DNA from 3 places in the Salipaludibacillus sp. CF4.18 genome. Region 3 is predicted to be linked to each of the others. Evidence: riboswitches for the same ligand, from Rfam matches in the RefSeq annotation. Region 3 holds a riboswitch; each other region holds the start of a gene.
The links. A riboswitch is a leader RNA that binds a small molecule or an ion and turns the genes downstream of it on or off. The one in region 3 is predicted to bind cyclic di-GMP.
Positions count from the first base shown of each region.

Region 1 (7,394 bases), on a different contig from region 3:
TCTACCGGTACTAACAACAAATTTATATCTTCTCTCTTTCATCCTAATCCCCCTTGAATATATCCTTGCCTATTAATTAATTTCTCTTTTATTATCTATGAAATTATAGGGTATTCAACACTTATGTACTAAAAGCACCTCTACTAAGAGAGAATTACTAAAACATTAATTATTCTGTAGTTTAAGATATGGGTTGCATACATTTAAATTACGAACTACAAACATAGATACATCCAACGTTAATTACATATATTGTATCGGTTAAATTCCTTATTTCTCAAGGGGAAATGAAAAAGAGAAAGATACAGGTATTGCGGTTAACCGCAATACCTGTATCTTTCTCTTTAATGATCTTTCTACTCTCCTGAATATATATACAATTACCAGACAAATCTAAGTATTAATAATTGTACTCAAAGTCCATAATAGTTAATAATATAAAAGAGCTATAACAACTAATATATATGAATTTACACTCTATAATCTTATCTTTGTATTATTTATAACTTAGACCACAAGATAAATCATCATAGGCATTGTCAATATAATTCCTCCTTTTGATACCTTTCGTACCTAGAGTCAAGATTCAGCTGGGTACATCAGGAATTCACACATGATCATTAAACGTCTTCAATGCACGAACAACCTTTGCAATCGGCAACCCGACAATCGCAAAATAATCACCATTTATTTTTTCTACCAACATGGCACCTAACCCTTGAATTCCATAGGCTCCAGCTTTATCAACGGGTTCACCACTTTTTATGTACATACTAATATCTTCCTCGCTTAATGAGAAAAACTTCACCTCCGTTTTTTCCACAAACGTCACTTCTTTTTCGGCAGAAAGGAGAGTGACTCCTGTCAATACCGTATGCCAGCCTCCCGATAACATCCGAAGCATTCTCCTTGCGTCATCATCATCAGTTGGCTTTCCTAGTATGTGTGAGTCAAGCGAGACAACGGTGTCCGATCCAAGTACTAGATGATCAGGATATCGCTCGTATACATTTAACGCCTTTTGATAGGCTAAAGAAGCTACCAAATCTTCAGGTAGGTTTTTCTTCGTCAATTTTTCTTCTACATCACTTGGGATTACGGTAAATGAAAGGCCGGCTTGTTCTAAAAGCTGCTTTCTTCTTGGCGATTGCGAGGCTAATATCAAAGGTTTCATGCGCGTCTGCTCCTTTACTCTATTAAAAACCGAAGAGTAGTCATTTATAAAGATAAGAGGAAGAGACTATTAAATTTTACCAAACTCTTCCTCTTGATTCAATCTTATATCCAGAAAACTAACTGATTATTTTTTCATGACTCTAATTGATTAACAATCGCATTGTAATCGATCATTCCTTCTAGAACGCTTTTTTGAATTTCCCATGCATGAGGAGCAGCAGTTTCATTTGAAGAATAGACATCCATAACAGCTTGGCTGTTTACAATCCAATCTTTCAATAAAGTATTCATCGTTTCATCCTGACTAGGCAACTCTTTAAAAGATGTAATCCACTTTGCACCCAATTGCTGAAACTGGGAAATCTCATTCTCGGTTGGCTGCGCTCCCGCTATTTCATTCATAGAAATTTGCGTTGCGCCTTTCATCCATTGCACCCCATCTGCTAAAAATTGGTGTACTGGCTTTTCAACTTCGATTTGATCAGCATATATCGCATAAGATTTCATGTACGTATCCATTTCTTGTTTTTGGTAATAATTTCCTAGAGCTTCTGATGTGTCTTTACCTGCAGCGACACCCATAAATAAATACTGCGTGTCTCCCTCTTTCATGAGTACGGAAGGTTGTCCTTTTTCAGAGAGTAGATTCTGCATTTCTTTGCCTTTTTCTTCCGTTGTAAATGCTCCCCCCTGCGCAACAAACACATCAAATGCAGGAACGGAAAATTTCTCGTTTTCCCCTTCCGAACTTACACCTTGCACTTGACTCTGAGGAGTGCTCTGCTCTACCCCCAGGTCAGTTGTGTTCTCACTGTTATTAGTAAACAAAGAAAGCAACATCATACCAAAAGCCCCACCTACTAAAATGGCAGATGCTATCGATAAAAAGACAATATTTTTAAAAAAATTGAGCTTGAACTGGCTACCTTTACTCTTTTTTCTTTTAACAGGTGGAAGTTTTGGACTTTGTTCACTTATACCATCATCCCAAAAGGGCTCCATGGGTTTTTTTCGTTTGCTTTCCATACCAATTACTTTGTTTGGATCATCATCACTGGAGATGCCGGTAACAGGCTGAGTTTTCTCATTCTTATCCAAAGGTAAATCATTTCTGCCATTCTCTATCTTATAATATATATGACGTTCTTTATTTAGGCTGACGAGACTTTTTTTCATTCTACCTGTCCCCTTTTTCAATACGTTTATATTATTTTACGTTCCAAAACGATAGATTAGAACAAAAAAGATAGAAAAGAAAAGGTCATCTCACCTGTCATTTAAAAGATAGTTTTTAATTTTTCGCTATGGTAATTGAAAGAAAGGTGTTTCTTTATTAAAAGGAGTGCTAAATGGCCCCTGTCGTTCAAATTCTCCAAACTCAGGTAGTAATTCTTCCATATAGTATGTGCTGACAAGAACATTAAAGACGATTGTTTCATCCTCCTCTTCAACTTCTTCTTCTCCTTCTAACTCATACTCATCCTCTAATAGTGTTGCTTCAGACGGGGCCTGAAAATAAAGGGAATAGACCTCTGTGAAACGTTCCAGCTTTTCAATTTCAGCAATATAGTCGTATATATTTTCGTATGTCTCAGCGTGCCCAGTTAAGCTAGCTGTTATTCCATTTATATCTTGTTGAGTTGAATCGGTTTCAACTACAACTGGATCCTCGACATCTTCTATATCAGTATCAAGCTCCTCTGCAGGTTCATTTTGATCGGTAATTCTTTCTTCTGCTTCCTCTGATTCTTCTTCGATATTATCAAATGATGGCCTGAGCAATATATCTTTCGAAAAAACAAACTCCTCTATAGAGATGTCAGAGACGATTTCCAATCTCTCAATATCAATCATCCAATGATCAATCCAAGGATGTACAGGAACTCGCTTGAGAAGTGAAGTGATTTGATGGTCCTCGTATTCAACAGTCTCCTCCTGGGAGTTTTCTAAAGAGTATAAAATGTCTTCTTCGGTCATAAGTTGATCTTCCTGGTCAGAAATTTGCTCGTTAAGTGGTTGAATAACTAAAAGATAATATGCCAGTAAACCTACAGCGAAAAGACTTATTAAGGAAATAGCAAGGAACCGAATTCTTTTATTTTCTACATTCATTCATTTTCACCTTCCATTCCCTCGTCAAGCACTTCTCCTAATTCATCTTCTAGTTGTTCCTCCCACAAATCAGGGCTTAAAAGCATTTTTGTGTCAAGAGTAATCGTAAAACTAGCGACATACCTGGGTAATACCTCTTCATTCCATTCATCTTCATTTAAGATAATTTCTTCTGCTAACATTTCATCAATCATCGCTTCTTCGACAACAACTAGCTCATCAACGGCATGGAGAAAGCTTGCTGCCTCTCGTTGTTCATCAAATTGAATATCCGCAGTAATAATACCTTCCTCTTGATATTCAAACGTTTCAATAAAGCCGCGTTCAGGAAGTTGACGGACAAATGTCTCTAGTAATCGAGATATTGGCTTTCGTTGCCCCTCTAATTCTTCCACTGCCGATTCCAACTTACTTCCGTCTGAACCCATATTAGCTTGTCTCGCAGTAATAACCTGTTGCATTGCTCTAACATTTTCAATCTCTCTTTCCAACTGTTGACTTCGTTGCTCTTGATTTTGATGAAAAAGAAAGCCAAATACGACTACCATCATCATCGTGATAATTAAAAGAAACAGAAGAAGAAGTTGAATGCGATTACCCCTTGCTTTTTTCGGAAGTAAATTAATCTCAACGTTCATCACTACACCTCTTTTAGACAAAGGCTTAGAGGGAGAAGAAATTTGTTAGCTACATTACTATTATCTTCAATAATATCACCTATAGAATGTTTCATCTCTATCTCCAGACCCGTGGAATTTTCCAGCATTTTTTTAACCTTCATTAACATTGGATGATCTCCCGTTAGAAAGATTTTTGACACTTCTTTCTCACCTTTAAACAAGGTGTATTTATAAAAATCTATGACTCGTTCAATTTCCGTAAACGAATCAGCTAGATCACCATCTATCTTTTCACTATTAATATCTTTCCACGTTACAAGAGAATCCTCTTGCGTCATTTCCCAATTTTCTACATCTAAGTAATGAGGAATACTCCTCAGAAAAATCGGTTTATGATGGTTGAAGACACTAACATTTATCGAAGTCATGTCCCATTCCAATAACATAATGTGAGCATCGTCATCTATCTGATCTAAATAATTCAAGTAATAGAATCGGTAAAGAGACAACGCTGCGACATCTGCAACATCTGGTTTTGTATTTCCGTCTTCCAAATGCTTAACATACTGTTTTAATAACGGTTCTGGAACCGCAAAAAAAAGAATCTCAATCGTTTCCGTTTCTTCCTCAGAATCTAAAATATGAAAATCAAAAGAAGCATCTTCAAAAGGAAGATGAATAGAGGTTCCTATTTCAAAATTAATATGACCTCGTATTTCTTCTTTCGTTAGATTATTAGGAAGAGACAGCTTCCGAAAGAAAATCGAAGAGTCAGGGACGAGAAATTTAATGCTTTTTCTTTTTAATTTCCAATTCGCGATACACTCTTCTAAAATCAGAACGAAATTAGTTTCATCAATAATTTTTCCTTTTTCTATGATACCTTCAGGAACTGCTTTCTCATAGAATGCCACCATAGATGCTTCCGAGGCTTCTTTTGTTATGACACAACGGATGACGTGATCTTTAAATTGTAAGCTTACATGATCTTGTTTTCTGAAATTTAATAAACCTGTCATTAGAAACCTCCATTAAGTAGTAAGTTGACATACCAATCTAGTATTGGATCATAGAAATAGTAGCTTAGAATTGCTCCTAGGGCAATAAAAGGTCCAAAAGGGATTGGATGTTTTCTTTTTAGTTTACCAGTTATAAGTCCGATAATACCAAACACAGCCCCAAGGAATGACGATAAAAATATCGTTAATAATGTTCCTGAAAAACCTAGTACCAAACCAATTACAGCCATTAACTTGATATCTCCTCCACCCATGCCGCCCTTGCTTAGAATTGCTAAGAGCAAAAATAAGAGGAAACCAAATGCTGCTCCGGCAAGACTATCCCACCAATTTGGTAACGGTTCGATCACTCTTAATAGGAGAAGCGGAACTAAAAAAAACAATAGTACTTTGTCTGGGATCAGCATTGTCTCTAAATCAGATATTGTAATAATGATTAACATCGAAACAAAAACAAGAGCAACTACTAATTCCATCGACCATCCAACAATGATAGGAGAAAGTGAGAATAGAATTGCTGTTGCCAGTTCAAATAATGGGTATTTTACCGATATGTATGATGCACATTTTTTGCAATGTCCCCGCTGTACCACATAGGATACAACCGGTATAAGCTCTTTCCATGTAAGTGTTCGCTTACAAGTTTGACAGTTTGATCTCGGAGTAACAATCGATTCGCCCGCAGGAATCCGCAAGCCTACAACATTATAAAAGGACCCGAATATTGCTCCTACTACAAATAAGTATACATGAAAAAGAACTTCCATGGACATGCTTCCTTTCATATTTAAATCTAAAGTTTTCTATGGTATCAAACTTAGAAGATCATTATAAAGAAATGTCCCCCACAAGAGTGGGGGATAATTATTGAATTACTACATTTTTATGAATCAGCAATAGATAGATTGTTTCGTGTACCAGAAACTGTTTTAATTCCTACCAATTCAACAGTATGATCTCCACCTTCAACAAATGTAACCGTTCCACTTGTATACGATTGATCATTCGCATTGCTATGCGGGTCTTCCATATCATCAACAAGGAAACCACCACTTACTAAACCATCAATATCAATCGAAACTTCAGTAGCATTTGGATTAGAAGCTTCATACAATCTTGCTGCACTAATCAATTGCTGTGCGTTTGCTTTAGAAGCATCATCTCTTGAATTTTCAATTAAACTCCCCACACTAGGAATCGCAATTGCAGCGATAATCCCCAAAATAACAACAACTACCAATAATTCAATAAGCGTAAGCCCATCTTCATTCTTCAACATTTTTCTTAGCTTTTTCATCATGTTTTTTCTCTCCTCTTTTTTAATCTTTTATTTATAGAGAAGGCCGGTTGCACTACTCACTCCTGATGATCCAAGTACCCATTTAAATCGATCATCTTTCATCGCTTCCTTTGCTATCTCATTTATATTTCTGAATAAATTTGGAACATCGGCACCATAATCGAAATAACGATTGTTCCTACGACGACCGCTAATAAAATAATCATTACCGGTTCAATTAATGCTTTTAATTTGTCCGTTGCATATTCTACTTCTTTCTCATAGAAATCTGCAATTTTTACTAACATGTCATCCAATGCTCCTGTTTCCTCACCTATCGAAATCATTTGAATCACCAATGGAGGATAAACCCAGTGCTCTTTCATCGGAGTCGTTAGTTTTTGTCCTCTTTCCAACGCTTCACGTGACTGTTTCAAAGATTGGGAAATCACTTCATTCTCGACTACCTTTTCAACAATTTGCATCGATTGTAATACTGGAACAGAGCTATAGAATAATGTACTAAGAGTTCTAGACATTCTAGCTAACGCTGCTTTTTGCAATAGCGAACCAAAAATCGGCATTTTTAACAATGCATAGTCATAGTAATATTTCGTTTTGGGAGTTTGTTGAACCGCCCATAGACAAACAATTAACATAACTAGTAATAAGATCAGCAACCACCAAAATCCAGACACAAAATCACTTGCCCCTAATACAAATAGGGTAATTGACGGGAGTTCACCTCCGACATCACTCAACATACTTGCAAATGTTGGGACAACGGATGATAGCAGAAAGATTACCACACCGATGGCAACCACTCCCACAATAGCAGGGTAAGCTAGAGCTGCTTTTACTTTTTGCCTTGTTTCATGCTGTTTTTCAAACTGCAAAGCGAGTTGCTCTAACGTTTCATCTAATGACCCACTTACTTCACCTGCACGGACCATATTAAGGAAAATAGGCGGAAACACTTTTTTATGTTCTGAGGCAGCGTCTGAAAATGCTTTTCCTGTTAATAACTCATCGGCTATTTGTGCAAGGGCCCTTCCTAAAACTTTACTGTCTGTCTGCTTCGACAAGATCATTGTCGTGTCCAAGAGAGAAACACCTGATTTGAGTAATGTAGCAAACTGTCTTAGAAACAATACAAAATCCTGTAATTTAACCGGATTACCTAGTGAA
Region 1 covers NZ_JBIMEV010000010.1:117,634-125,027, reverse strand. Annotated here, with positions in the region: gene ACHABW_RS09170 (hypothetical protein) at 1-42, opposite strand, end outside; gene ACHABW_RS09165 (Maf family protein) at 608-1,174, opposite strand; gene ACHABW_RS09160 (hypothetical protein) at 1,309-2,352, opposite strand; gene ACHABW_RS09155 (hypothetical protein) at 2,479-3,288, opposite strand; gene ACHABW_RS09150 (PilN domain-containing protein) at 3,285-3,926, opposite strand; gene pilM (type IV pilus biogenesis protein PilM) at 3,929-4,927, opposite strand; gene ACHABW_RS09140 (prepilin peptidase) at 4,927-5,694, opposite strand; gene ACHABW_RS09135 (competence type IV pilus major pilin ComGC) at 5,811-6,227, opposite strand; cyclic di-GMP riboswitch class II at 6,260-6,345, opposite strand; gene ACHABW_RS09130 (type II secretion system F family protein) at 6,350-7,394, opposite strand, start outside.
Region 1: another riboswitch for cyclic di-GMP. It lies ahead of ACHABW_RS09135 (competence type IV pilus major pilin ComGC); the one in region 3 lies ahead of ACHABW_RS04885 (response regulator transcription factor).

Region 2 (7,394 bases), on a different contig from region 3:
ATGCTGAAAATATTACTGGAGAATGCAAACGATATGAACAGTTAATACAAGATTTGGGAGGCATTAATTTACAATTACTTGGTGTCGGAAGTAATGGTCATATTGGTTTTAATGAGCCGGGAAGTTCCTTCCATGGTAGAACGCAAGTGGTAGATTTAGCTCCTTCAACAATCGAAGCAAATGCAAGGTATTTTACTGATGAAAAGGATGTTCCGAATAAGGCAATTACGATGGGGATTCAAACCATTATGGAAAGTAAAAGTATTTTGTTGCTCGCTTCAGGAGCAGAAAAGGCGGAAGCAATATATCAGTTAATGCATGGAGCTGTAAATGATAAGTTCCCGGTGACCATTTTACAAAAACATCCTAGTTTGATAATAATAGCTGATCAAGAGGCAAGAAGTTTGCTGTGAAATATTTCGAGGAATTTTTCCAAATTTCACCCATATTTTGTCGATCTATAGTAATATAGAAATAGATTACTATTATAGTATAAGCAGGTGATAGAGTGAAATTCGTGTCATTAACGTTTATATTTCTTTCTCTAATTACGTTTAAGCAATGTGGTGGAGCTTCTGAACATGAAGATATAGATTTGAATATCAATCCGGTTTATTCAGGGGGGAGCCTCTCGGCAACGCCATATATTGTTTATGAGGGAGTGGACCCAACTACGTTCCAGTTTGGCAGTAGTATTGCTTGGATTGAAAAAATAACCTTAGATGATGAGGTCCTTTATGAATACGAAGGAGAGGACGTAGATGTAGATCAACAAACAACCTTGGAAGAAGACGGTGAAAGAACAGGTTTCACTGTTGAAGTCGACACTGACCCAGGAAGTTTTGACGTTCATATGGTATCGGAATTCATGGTTGAGACTGAGGATGGAGAGCTTCAAGAGTTCCGTCATCAAACAATTCGGACAGTTGAGGTTAAAGATGAGGAAGAGTAGTGATTTACAATACTGCTAATTCATTTGCAGTAATTGATAAATCGATATTAAAATCAAAATGCTGTCTCTTAAGGTTTTTTAAAACCTTTACGGGACAGCATTTTAAGTTTATTTTTACCATAATTTATAAAGTTATCGGTTTTTTGGAGATTGTTTTTTTCTACGAACGGAGAGGCTAGAATTTGCTCTAGGGGGACGCTTTCCGCGTAGCACCTACAAAAGTAGCACGTTGAAAACGAGAGCATAGGCGAGGATGAAGGAGATTAGAAGTCGAAAAAAGAGGTAGGTGCTACCGTCGTAGCACCTACAAAAGTAGCACGTTGAAAACAAGAGCAAAGGCGAGAATGAAGGAGATTGGAAGTCTAGAAAAGAGGTAGGTGCTACCGTCGTAGCACCTACCAAAGTAGCACGTTGAAAACAAGAGCAAAGGCGAGAATGAAGGAGATTAGAAGTCGAAAAAAAGGTAGGTGCTCCTGCGGTTACTCGTCGCAGAAAACATTGCTACCGTCGTAGCACCTACAAAAGTAGCACGTTGAAAACGAGAGAAAAGGCGAGGATGAAGGAGATTAGAAATCGAAAAAAGAGGTAGGTGTTACCGTCGTAGCAGGTCGAAAACGAGAGCAAAAACGAAAAATTCATGGAGACTCCTTTGGAAAAATGATCCAAGCAAGAACCCGCAGAGCGTCAGTTTGTTCGAGGAGGCTCGCCGATCATCCACGGAAAGGGAGTGGTAATTTTTTCTAACATCCATGATAACCGAGTAACAAATACAAAAGACGATACACTTTTCTCATAGGAGACCTCATTATTTTGATTTATGCAAAAATCCTTCAGCGAAGTTTCTCACTGAAGGTAAAAATAGTTGTTTAATAAAGGACTATTTGATGATCATTATTCAAGTAGGCTTTTATATTTGTCTTGGTATCAGTTAGTTTAAGTTGCTTCTGTCCTATCCTCAAAAAAACATCCGTATAAGCCTGTTTTATTTCAATTGTTTGATCTTCTGGAACTTCTATCACTGTTTTCACTCCGGATTCAGAGCCGGCATTCTCAATCCGTACACCTTTTTTCCCGAAAATATAACCCCCCATTAGTTTCCCTTTTATCGTGACTTCGCCGTCAGCATGGATCTTTGAATGAATAGAGCCCTTTCCGGCAATTTGGACATCCCCGTTACAATGTATATCACTATTCATTGTATATAAAAGTTTAATAGTTGAGACTGAATTGGAGGGACTTTGACAAATGTCCAATAGTTCGTATACTTCATCACTAAACGTTTCAAGATCGGATAGGTTATTAAATGCATTAGTGTGATAGACGAGTAACCCTTTATAAATTTTACCGGCAAAGGTTTGCCAACGCCGATCGAGTAAGTTTTGTTTATCGTTGATTAAAGAGATCATCGCTTTACACTTTAAAGAAAAGTCTTTAAATTTTGTTTCCATTAATACTCGAATGGCAGGACCTAATCCTTGACTGTTGGGTTTTATTTGTTGGTAGTGTGGTGATTTGACCAGCTGTTTTAACATCGTTTGAAATTGATGAAACTCCAGAATAAATGGCTCCAATTGTGTGTACATTTGATCAAATACAAGGCTGTTTTTTCCCGCGATTAAAGAACTAGATATGGCATTCCCGGCTACGGTAATGGAGTTCCTCGTCTGAATTATGCTGTGAAGGACACTTCTGTGAATAAACGCAGATCCTTCTGCATCCACCGTCATCTGTTCATTTACGTGCCCTGTTATTTCTACATCGCCCACAAAATGAATGTTTCCGTGTTCTAGATTTAAGTCTCCGTGATGTAAAAGTTTGGGTAATACAGATACTCGAACTAATTGACCGAGTTTCTCGATTTTTGGACGACCATTCTCCGTACTAATCAGTTTATTCTCTTCTTCTAGATAAGAGACGCCACTGCCAACTTTCAGCGTAACTGCTTTACCCGGCTTCGCTTTCATAACATCGCCATAGATTGTGATACCATCTTCGCCACCAGTGGGCTCGTCAACAGTACCTAAAAGTTGCCCTTCTTCGATGGAGGGAATGTAAATGGATTCTCTAAAATCCATCGTTCCATCCACATTTTCAGCAAAATTTAATTTCTTTTCCTTTGTATCAATAGTGAAATTAACCTCACCGTGCTTACCGTGCTTTGGTAGAAGTCCTTCGGCAATGACGAAGGTTTTTTCCTCCAGCGTAGAGCATGCTTCTTTAATTTTATTAGTTTCAATGCCATGAATGACTTTCATTTTGGCTAATTGTTCAAATACATCTTCTTCCATCAATTGATTATTCGGTTGCTTTCTTTCTTTTGGCAGTAAAGTTATCTTTTCATTGGGTGGATGATCCGGTATATAAGGAATCAAATAATATCCGGGCTTAATAGAAAGGATGACAGTCTGTGTCTCTTGATTAACCTTAAGAGACCAAGCTGTTTCTACAGTTTTTGGGGTTAATTCAAATGTAATGGAATCACCTTGTGAGAGAAAGGTTTTCTCTTTAATGATTTCCCCGTTTTTCTTCACTTGAAGTGATTCTGTCGGCTCTATGATTGGTTTTGCAGTATCTGAATCTTTAAAATACAAGTTTCCATCTTTAATCCATGCTTTTCCAAGTAGATTCACTTGTGAAATGTTAGCGGTGGCGTGAGTGCTAGGAGTGCTTTGGTCATGGATTTCTTGTTTAAGCAGCTCTTCCCAGTTCAATTCCTTTTCTGGTATTTCTGAATTTTTTTCTTTAATGACTACTTCTATTTTCACTTTTGATTTACTGAGTCCAAATAAACGATTGGAACCGGAATCTATTACTTTGATTTCTACATCATCTTCTTGTAATTGAAGTTCGTAGAGAGCCTTTTTAACAACGGAATCTCTATTTTTCCCTTGAAATACTAATGATTGAGTCAAGGTTATCACCGCCTCTTTCCATATTATTATGGTTAAGAAACAGGGATTATCCTGTTTCGGTAGCTCAGCCATCATAAGACATACATTTATATTAGTCCGTTAGATCTGTAGCTTTGCGTCTCTATTTTTCAATAGATTTGCCGTTATCGTCAGTCTTTTGTTTAAAGGTGTTAAATTCAAATTGGTAAATAACGTCTAATTACTTTTATTATAAACTTAAATAAGATCTAAATATATATTTTTTTGAAAACATAAAATAATCAATACTACGACCCCACCCCCCGTTTAATTATCAACAATTAATTTGATATTGAGAAATGCTTTATGCGATGATAATGAAAGAGAAGATGAAAGGTTGCGTTCGGGATGATGCAAAAACATGGATGGGTGGTTCTTTCTGTTTTTCTTGGTGGATCTTTAGGGACATTGTTAAGATATTTGATAAATATGCAAACGACGACCCTCCTGTTTCCTGTAGGAACGATTATTGAAAATATCATAGGCAGTTTATTGTTAGGGACATTAACAGGATGGACACTTGTGAAGGTAATCGTACCTGTTTTGAAAGAAGGGATTGGTGTTGGTTTTTGTGGGGGGTTTACGACGATGTCGACCTTAGCGGCAGATGCTGTGCTCTTAGGCGGGACCGATTCAATGGGATCATTGGCGACTTATCTTCTCATATCACTATTCGGCGGGATGTTTGTTGCCGCTATTGGATTGATGATAGGGCAGTACCTTGCTAATAGAAGTGTTAAGAAGGAATCGAGGGAATGGTCATGAACATCCTGCTTGTTGCATTAGGAGGTGGACTAGGCGCCTCATGCAGGTATTTGCTTGGAGCGTGGGTGAAGTCGCACCTAAAACAGAGAAGTATACCAACAGCGATGCTTATGGTGAATATACTCGGCTCCTTATTTCTTGGTCTATTTTTCGGAGGGGTATATCAGGAAGTTCCTCAGATAGTTTATGATGATCTTCCTTTCTTAGTTTTCGCAGTTGGATTCTGCGGAGCATTCACGACATTTTCAACGTTTAGTGTAGAAGCCGTGACCTTATTACAGAAACAAAAAAAGCGAGAGTTTATTACATATGTAAGTTTATCCATAGGAGGAGCTATGATTGCTTTTCTGATTGGAATGTTTCTGGGCAGTCAGGTGATGAAGTTCATTTAAATGAAAAAGGGCACTCAAGTGAAATTCATTTGAGTGCCCTTTTTAATACTCTTAGCTTAATATCATACTCCATTTCATTAGTATGCTTATTTCTTACTATCAGGATTATCTTTGTGTGAATCTTTTACAGTTTTCTTTTCTTCCGAAGGAGAAAAGTCGTCAGATAATTGATCGCCAAGATCCTTTCGAAGATCTTGATAAATTTTTTCTTTAAATTCCTCGTACACCTCGTTTTTAATATCATCATATACTTCATCTTTAACCTGGTCGTATACTTCGGTTTTAATATCTTTATATGCCTCTTCTCTGAAATCATCGTACACTTCATCTTTTACCTGTTCATAAATGTCGTCTTTCATATCGCCGTACGCTTCTTCTTTGAAGTTATCATAGATATTTTCTTGCATTCCGCCATAGACTTCATCTTTTACTTGGCGAGTATGACGTTTGTTCTTTAGAATTTTGTCCGCTTTTAAATCTTGTCCCATCATAATCAGGAGTGAGAAAATCATCACAATCATGATGAGAGCGAATGGCAGAGCTGCGACAATGGAGGCGGTCTGTAAGCCCTCCAATCCACCGCTGATTAAAAGAACACTTGCAGTACCAGCGATCAAAAAGCCCCAAATAACTTTAACGGATAGCTTAGGACTTAGACTGCCACCGCTTGTCATTGCACCTAAAACATAAGAGGCAGAATCGGCAGAAGTAATAAAGAAAACGAGAATTAGTAATACAGCTAAAGTACTCATAATTCCACTGAAAGGCAGTCCGCTAAGCGTTGCAAACAATGCCACTTCAACTTCGTTCGTGACTAAATCACCAATTTGTTCATTTCCATTTAATATCATATCTAAAGCTGTTCCGCCAAAAACTGTGAACCATAGTGCTGCTAATAAAGAAGGAACAATTAATACGCCTCCAATGAATTCTCGGATGGTTCGGCCACGAGAAATTCTTGCGATAAAAATACCCATAAATGGAGCCCATGAAATGTGCCAGGCCCAGAAGAAAATAGTGTTGCTTCCCAACCATTCACCATCTCCAAACGGGTTTAAGTCTAAACTCATTTGGGTGACGTTAGTAATATAGCTGCCGATGGTAGTCACAAAATTTTGTGCTATAAAAAGAGTTGGACCAAATACAAGCACAAAAACTAGCAAAATTGCTGCCACGGTTAAGTTAAGGGTGCTCAAAATCTTAATTCCTTTGTTAACTCCGGTTGCAGCTGAAAAGATAAATAAAACGGTAACAATTGCAATAACCGTAAATTGAGTTGTAGAGTTGTTTGGGATCCAGTCAACAAGATAGGATAGACCCCCGGTAATTTGCATCGCACTTAGCCCAAATGTCGTAGCAACACCGGTAGCAGTTGCCAGAACAGCCAATGTATCGATTGCTTTTCCGAAAGGACCGTGTGCTTTATCACCTAAAATAGGCTGGAAAGCAGAACTTATTAATGCCGGTTGATCCTTTCTATATTGTACATAAGCTAACGTCAAAGCTACGAGCGAGAAGATAGCCCACGGATGTAATGCCCAGTGGAAAACTCCGTATCGCAGACCTGCGGCGGCTCTAACCCCTTCAGACGCACCAACGTAGTCTGGATGTGGATCGAAGAAATAGAGAACAGGTTCTGCCACGCCCCAGAAAACGAAACCAACACCAATTCCAGCAGAAAAGAGCATGCCAAGCCATGTTAAAAACTTATACTCTGGTTTTTCATGTGGTTTCCCTAATTTAAGTTTTCCGAAAGGGCTGACTGCCAAGAATAAAACGAAAGCGATAAAAAAGGCAGTCGATAGCATGTAGAACCACCCAAAATTATCGAGAGTAAGACCTAATGCTATCCCTGAAAGGTTTTCTAGAGATTCAGGTCCAAAAAATCCCCATAGTACAAAAAGGAAAACTAGTGGTGCAGAAATATAGAAAACAATATTGGGTTTTTTTGTTTCATACTCATAATTTTTCATGTAGTAGTGTCATCCATGATAGCGGACGACCCCCTTTCTTAGTGTAAATCTAATTTTAAAAATCCAAATAAATGCAAAGGAAGGACATTGGTGCCATGATAGTTACTTTTTCCCCTTTTGTCTAGTATTTGAAACTAAAGTCACGATGTTTGCTAAACAATATAGCTACAATGTATTATTGTAAAAGATTGCAATTTAAATAATGTAATGATTAGGAGTGAGAAAATGTCTGAGATAAATGAAACAGCTTCCATTGAGGATTTTATGAAATTAGATATGAGAGTGGGAACGATCATCGAATCAAGTTCTTTTAGAGAGGCTAGAGTACCAGCAATTAAACTGAGAATTGATTTCGGGGAAGATTTAGGGATTAAACAGTCGA
Region 2 covers NZ_JBIMEV010000008.1:34,951-42,344, reverse strand. Annotated here, with positions in the region: gene nagB (glucosamine-6-phosphate deaminase) at 1-413, shown strand, start outside; gene ACHABW_RS07555 (hypothetical protein) at 509-952, shown strand; gene ACHABW_RS07550 (flagellar assembly protein A) at 1,819-3,864, opposite strand; cyclic di-GMP riboswitch class I at 3,920-4,016, opposite strand; gene ACHABW_RS07545 (fluoride efflux transporter FluC) at 4,231-4,647, shown strand; gene crcB (fluoride efflux transporter CrcB) at 4,638-5,039, shown strand; gene ACHABW_RS07535 (BCCT family transporter) at 5,126-7,012, opposite strand; gene csaA (chaperone CsaA) at 7,238-7,394, shown strand, end outside.
Region 2: another riboswitch for cyclic di-GMP. It lies ahead of ACHABW_RS07550 (flagellar assembly protein A); the one in region 3 lies ahead of ACHABW_RS04885 (response regulator transcription factor).

Region 3 (7,394 bases):
TACGTTAGTCCTGTTAAGGACTGAATTAAGTAGGCCCCACCAATCCATTGCGCTGCCATTGCAGCGAATAAAAAAACAATGATACTAAGCGCAGAAACCAATACAACAATCGTGCTTTTATATCGTTCTCTTAAAAAGTCAATCAATGTAATTGCTTTATACCTGCGAGCAACAATTGCGAACTTCTTCCCTAATATTAGCAGGACAAAATAACCCGTCGCAACTTGTGTCATTGCAAGTAAGACCCATCCTAAACCAATCGTATACGCAGCCCCTGGTCCCCCAAGAAAGCTTGAAGCACTTCCATACGTAGCGACCATTGTCATCGCTAGAACGAGCCCGCCAAGTTCCCGGCCTCCAAGAAAATAATCACTTAAAAAAGAAGTGGATTTAGCCATTTTCCGGTTGGACCAAACCCCTATAAGAAAAATAACTACTAAAAATAGAATTAAAGGCAATAACACATCCCAATTCATGATGAATGCCCTCCATTCCCCGTGTCATCTTCATCTTCCAATGACATGTCAACAAGTACAAATTTGACAACGATAAAAACAAGGATGACCATCACAATAAAACCGACAATACAGCTCCAAAAAAACCAAGCCGGAAATCCAAATACGTATGTATATTCCTCCGGGGCTTTCGATCCCATTGTATATGCAAAACCATACCACCAAAGAATATTTACCAATGCAAGTATAACCCCGATCCACGCCTCGCGGTGCGCAATTTTAAAACGTCGCTCTGTCGTCCGCTCCGGTATTCTATACATCGTCACTGCCCCCTAGATTTTCTAACCTTCCACAATTAAATAATCGTTCTTATTTATTTACATACTAAAGAATTTTCTTTCAATGAGCAACTTCTCTTGCCTTGCAGATACCGAACGTGTTTCGTTGTCACCTTTTTTTCAATCTAGTATAATAAATCGATAATAGGACAGTTCAGGGTGGTAGTTTTTTAGAAACTGTTGTTTTGGAAGAGTAAGAAAGATAATGAGAGGGGTTTTACTATGAATATTACAGTCATAGGCGGGGGACTTGCTGGTGTTTTTGCAGCTAAAACTCTTATTGAAAAAGGAGAAACAGTAACAATTATAGAAAAAAGCAGAAGTATTGGCGGTCGTATGGCTACAAGACGTATAGGAGAAGGACGAGCAGATCACGGTGCCCAATTTTTCACTGTCCGTTCGATTGAACTCGAAAAACTAACGGAAGAATGGTTAGAGAATAAGTGGATCAAACGATGGTTTGGAGATGATTACCCAAGATATTCAGGTATGGAAGGGATGAACTCGTTCATTAAAAAAATCGCTCAAAATCTGCCTGTCACTCTTCAGGAACGTGTCGATCATATAGAAGCTAAAGACACGGAACTGATTCTATCGACTAACACAGGAAAAAAATACACCAGTGATGCTGTTGTATTAACAGCACCTGTTCCTCAAGCATTAGAATTGCTAGAAAAATCGCCAATTCACGTAACAAATCAAGATAAGAATTCCCTTGCTGCTTCAAAATTTAAACCTTGCTTCGTCGGATTACTCACACTAAAGAAACCTGTTTCTATAGGTGAGAATGGAATAATTTCTGATCACGTACCTGCTGGTGTCGATAAAATTGTAGCAAACGATCAAAAAGGAATATCCCACTCGCCAATCTTATCTGTCTATATGAACGGTGATTGGAGTAGAGATCACTTTGCCCTAAAAGATGACGAGGTGCTTAACGAAATAGTAGCTATTCTCTCACCAGACCTTATTGAATCTAATAATCTATCGGCCTATCAATTAAAACGTTGGCGCTACGCGGAAGCGACACACGTGTACAGAGAACCTTTCTTAAAACTGAAAAATTACCCGATCTTCATTGCAGGCGACAGTTTTTTAACAAAAAATGATACTAGTGGCCGAACGAGAATCGAGAGTGCTATTCTATCGGGTATTCGAGTCGGAGAGGCCACTTATCGGGATTCACGTTATTGAATTTTAAGGAAGCGAACTCTTTATAACTTCGTTACCGTTGTCCTTCAACCCACCCGCACTTAATCGCTTTTACCAGTGCATCTGTGCGGTCTCGTGCACAAGTTTTTTTAATAAGTCGACATACAATGGTACTAATCGTTGACTCGGCAAAATAAAGTTTTTCAGCGATATTTTTATTGTTTTTTCCATCAAGGATCAATTGCAGAACAATTTGCTCATTCTTTGATAATTGAAGGTCAACCTTATCTTTAATAAGAACAAGCTGTTTAATCGGCATACTTTTGTATTTAATATGATCTATCTCATTCACAATATCTTTATGAAAGTCTGCCTCTAAAAAAATTCCTGTATTTAATAAAGTTTGCAACACATTTGAATAATTATCCTTTAAATAAGATAATGAAACTAACCCGCTTATCGGAAATGATAAAGTAGTAAGTAACTCTTTATGGAGAGGATTTTTACTTATAAGTAAAATGTGACAGTCTTCTTTCCTTTTAAGTTCATGTATTTTTTCTAATATTAAATTCAGTGAATATTTATCGTCATTATCAAACGAAAAGAAAATCCAATCTTCTTTAGTGTCCTTCTGTTGTTTTAACGTAAGGGCAATAATTTCCTCTGAAATTTTTCCTCTTAAACTTCCAGACAAAATGTCGGAGCTTTGATCATAGTAGATGATTCTAGATTTAAGTGATTGTACTTCTCTTTTTTTAGTAAGATTCATTCTGAAATTCCCTCCTTAAGTAGTAATACTAGTTAACATCATTCATTACTCAGAGCAACTAAATTATATAGTATTTAAGTACTTATTTATGGAACACAAAAACCCCACCAAAAAGAATGGTGGGGTATGAAAATAAGGTTACTTATTTTCAAAAGAGTCCAACTCTTTTCGGTAACCCGGCTGTCTTAGCTTTTATAAAGCCTTAGACCCGAAGCTTTGCGTCCTTATTTTTCAATAAGTTTGCCATTATCGAAGTTTATCGAATTATAGGTAATAGGTATTAAGTAAAATTATAGTCTTTTTTCGATAGAATGTAAACGTTATATGAGAGAAACTCCGTCTTAAATAGATAAACAAAGCCTCTCAAAAGTTAATTTCCAACTAATTGAAAGGCTTTGTTCAGTTTAAATATGATTATTCGGTGTCGTATATCTCTGATTCTGTTAAGTGACCTTCTTTAATTATTGTGTCATCAATGTTATCGGACGTAACAGCAATCGGATCTAATAAAATAGAAGGAACCTCGATTTGACCGTTGTCAGTTAGTGAATCTGTCCCAATTTCTTCACCGGCAGCAATCTGCATCGCCAGTTCAGCAGCTCTATTGGCAATCAAATTAATTGATTTATACACTGTCATAGTTTGTGTGCCCTCAACAATTCGTTGAACACCATCAAGTTCAGCATCTTGACCGGATATTGCTCGAAGAACCAAAAGGAAACCACTAGTATGTATTTGTTATTCCCCTTCATGTATCATGAAGAAAAGCAGCAACATCCATGAAACGAGATAACATTAGAAAAATAATTTAAGAAAAACGCATAGCGTCAAAAAAACTAAGGAGATAACTATCAATGACGACCATATTAGTAATTGAAGACGAAGAAGCCATTAACCATGTTCTGCGCGTTTTTTTACAGCGAGAAGGTTGGCATGTTATTCAAGCATTCAACGGAAACGAGGGAATCGATGCCTATTACGATCATCACCCAGATTTAATCTTACTGGATGTGATGCTTCCTGACCGAGATGGTTGGAGCGTCCTTCATGAAGTGCGTGAAGAAAGTCAGTGCCCTATTTTAATGCTGACTGCTCTCGGTGACGTGCAGCACCGACTAACAGGATTGAACAGTGGCGCTGATGATTACATCACGAAACCTTTTATTGCCGATGAAGTTGTCGCTCGAGTTCATGCCGTCCTTAGGCGTGTGACTACCCCTTCGGAAGAAAGAGATAATTCTACCTTTACCTACGGAGAGCTCACGATAAACGAATCCACTAGAGACGTTCGTATTGGAGGAAATATTGTGGCCATCCTTCCAAGAGATTTTAAGCTTCTTCTTTATTTGGCACGAAATCCAAACCAAACATTGACGCGCGAGCAACTATTAGAAAATGTTTGGGGTCAGGACTACGAAGGCACAGATCGAGCTGTTGATTTATCCGTCAAGCGGATCCGGCAAGCATTGAAAGATTGGTCAGATGACGAAGGTGAACTAACGACAGTAAGGGGAATGGGGTATCAGTTCCGTGTCTACACGAAAAAATAAACGGATTCCACTGCTCCAACATTGGACAAGACGTTATTTAATGACCCTTGTTGTCGGACTTATTGTAATCGGGATTATTTCTGCTCTTTGGATTCGCCACACTACTATAGAAAACCGGATTGATTTAACACGGTTTATTGCAGAACAAACCGCGGCACAAGTTGTTAATTTACAAGAAGATGAGACAACCCTGGAGGACACTCCAGAAATTAATCCTCAATTTCGAGAAGAAACAGAGATTTTTGTTGTGGATCCAGGAGGTTACACGCTTTCTCCATATAACCGTCAAGGTGGTCTCTCCATTCGAAGATTCCCTACGACGATATTGGATAGCGAAGAGGATGTTCAAGTTGTTGATTTAACGAACGAAGGAGACCGTTTCTATGTCGTGAAGGCCCCTATTGAAGATCAAGACGTTCTTTTTGGCTGGGTGCTTGTTTTACAAAAAGAAGAGTTTGTAACTTCTGTCCAACAAGAATATCGCCAACTCACCATGATGCTTTTAAGTATGGCGGTTCTTGGATGGGCGGCAATCTACTTTCAATTACGCCGATTAGTTACACCGATTAAATATGTCTCTAATGGTGCTCGTAAAATTAAAGAAGGCACGTATCAAAAAATGGCACTTACTCCAGAATCTATTAAAGAGGAAGAAGTCTATGATTTAGTGGAATCCTTTAATGAGATGGCCAATCGTCTTGAACAGCTGGAAGAAACGAGGACGGCACTGCTAGCCGGTGTGACACATGAATTAAAAACACCCGTCACCTCGATTAGCGGGTTGTTGCAAGCACTTGACCAGGGCGTTGTTCAAGGAGAGGAAGCGAAATCTTTTGTGAAGTATTCATTAAAGGAAACGGAAAAACTACAAACAATGGTCGAGGATTTACTCGTTTTCAATTCTTTAGCCGTCGATGCTATTCCGATGAGGAAAGAGCCGCTGCTTATCGCCGATGAAATCAAAGATGCCGTTAATCAATGGCGGGTAAATCGTACACAGTGTGAAGTAAGACTCGACATTTCTGAAGAGGTATTGGATGTCGAGGTGGATCTTGATATCGTGCGTTTCCAGCAAATCCTAACAAATTTAATGAATAATGGTGAACAAGCGATGTCTGGAATTAATCATGGAACAATGTTTATTCATGTTTTTGTCCGTGACAAGAATGTATTTGTGCAAGTTTCAGATGAAGGGATCGGAATACCCTCTAATGAACAGGAGTTAATTTTTGAGCGCTTCTTCCGCGGTGAAGGGAAAAAGTATCAGACAAGAGGACTTGGACTTGGTTTGGCCTTGAGTCGAATGCTTGCTGAGGGGCTGGGCGGTAACCTGACACTGACTTCGAGTGGTGATGAGGGTACTGTATTCACATTATCCCTACCAATTGCATCAGGTGAAGAAAAGTAATTTGCGTTAATAAAGTTTAGTCGCGTAATGACAGTTGCGCTGCTAAACTTTTTTTATTTGCCTCTGTTATGATGATTTTTCAATATCGTCATTCATTTTTTAACAGAGTCTTTTAGTAAAAATGGAAAATTACTTTTTCACACTTTTTGAGATTTCCGACATCTAGCCGACATAATCGAAGTCTATTATTAGAATCAGTTAAGAAATGCATTTGAAAAAAGAAAGGGGATTTTATATATGAGTAACTATGATGAGTATAAAGATGAAGAAACGGAAAAATCAAATCCGTCAGAGAGGGAAACGATTGAGACCTTAGTAGTCCCTGAGAAAAAACAAAAATCAGCTGGATGGCTTCGTACCTATATTTTCCCTACAGGAAGTGGTTTTATTGGAGCAACTATAGCAGTGTTAATTTTGTTTCAAACGGAGATTGTCGGCCCTGTTACGGCAGAAGAAAACCCGGATTCCACCAATGAAACAGCAGAACAGTCATTAGAAGCAACAGAACTATCTAGTATGTCAGGAGACGCTTTGATAATTGAAGATGTCATCGAAAGTGCTTCAAAGTCAATCGTAGGAATCGTTAATATCCAGCAAGAATCTTGGCAAACACCTACTGGTCAAACAGCGCAGTCGGAAGAAGGCGTAGCAGCCGGAACTGGTTCCGGTGTCATTATCGATACAAACGAAGATTACACATACATTGTTACGAATAACCATGTTACGGAAGGCGCCAATGAGATTGAAGTTTCTCTAGAAAATGGTGAGACGAGAATTGGCGAAGTGGTTGGTTCTGACACTTTAACCGATTTAAGTGTTGTTCAAGTCGAATCCTCTGAAGATGACATTGCCATGAAGTTCGGTGATTCTTCTGCGTTACGAGTTGGCGAAGAAGTATTAGCTATCGGAAATCCACTAGGGTTGGAACTTTCTAAAACAGTCACACAAGGAATTATCAGTGCGATCGATCGTTCGCTTGAAATTGATACATCCGCAGGGTCATGGGATTTATCAGTAGTTCAAACGGATGCAGCCATTAATCCAGGCAACAGTGGTGGAGCACTTATTAATAGTACAGGTGAGTTGATCGGCATAAATAGCTTGAAAATAACCGACAGCGGCATAGAAGGTTTAGGTTTTGCTATACCTAGTGATGAAGTGCAGCCAATTGTCGAAGAGTTAATCGCAAACGGTTCGATCGCTCGCCCTTACTTAGGAATTGGTTTAACTGATGTAGCTGAAATTCCTCCATTTTATATAGAAGAACGTGGGCTCGAAGTGGAAGAGGGCGTATTAATTACCGCAGTCGAAGAGGGTTCTGCAGCTCAAACAGCGGGTCTTGAAGTAGAAGATATCATTCTTTCCATTGAAGGCGAAGCTATAACAAACTCTGCTGATTTAAGAAAAAATTTGTATAGTGCGTATTCGATAGGGGATGAAATTAGTATTACTGTCCTCCGCGATCAAACAGAGCAAACGGTCCAGCTCACCTTAACGAGTAATCAGGTTGATGATGAGATAAAAATTAACTAGAAGTCATTTCTCGAATTTGCACGGGTGGAGCTTTCCAAAGGTACTCTGAAGTCTTCGCCCTTAGCTTCTTCGTGGATTCCATATAATCAACAAAGCTTTTGAAAACAGCCTAATATAAAAATAAAGTACTATTAAAAAGGAGTTTTGAGATGTCGTCAACAAATAAAAAGTTACTTGGTTTAGGTTCAT
Region 3 covers NZ_JBIMEV010000004.1:188,047-195,440, forward strand. Annotated here, with positions in the region: gene panF (sodium/pantothenate symporter) at 1-476, opposite strand, end outside; gene ACHABW_RS04875 (YhdT family protein) at 473-775, opposite strand; gene ACHABW_RS04880 (NAD(P)/FAD-dependent oxidoreductase) at 1,016-1,987, shown strand; gene ACHABW_RS04885 (response regulator transcription factor) at 2,019-2,714, opposite strand; cyclic di-GMP riboswitch class I at 2,882-2,969, opposite strand; gene ACHABW_RS04890 (hypothetical protein) at 3,129-3,428, opposite strand; gene ACHABW_RS04895 (response regulator transcription factor) at 3,569-4,264, shown strand; gene ACHABW_RS04900 (HAMP domain-containing sensor histidine kinase) at 4,245-5,672, shown strand; gene ACHABW_RS04905 (S1C family serine protease) at 5,910-7,205, shown strand; gene ACHABW_RS04910 (peptidylprolyl isomerase) at 7,355-7,394, shown strand, end outside.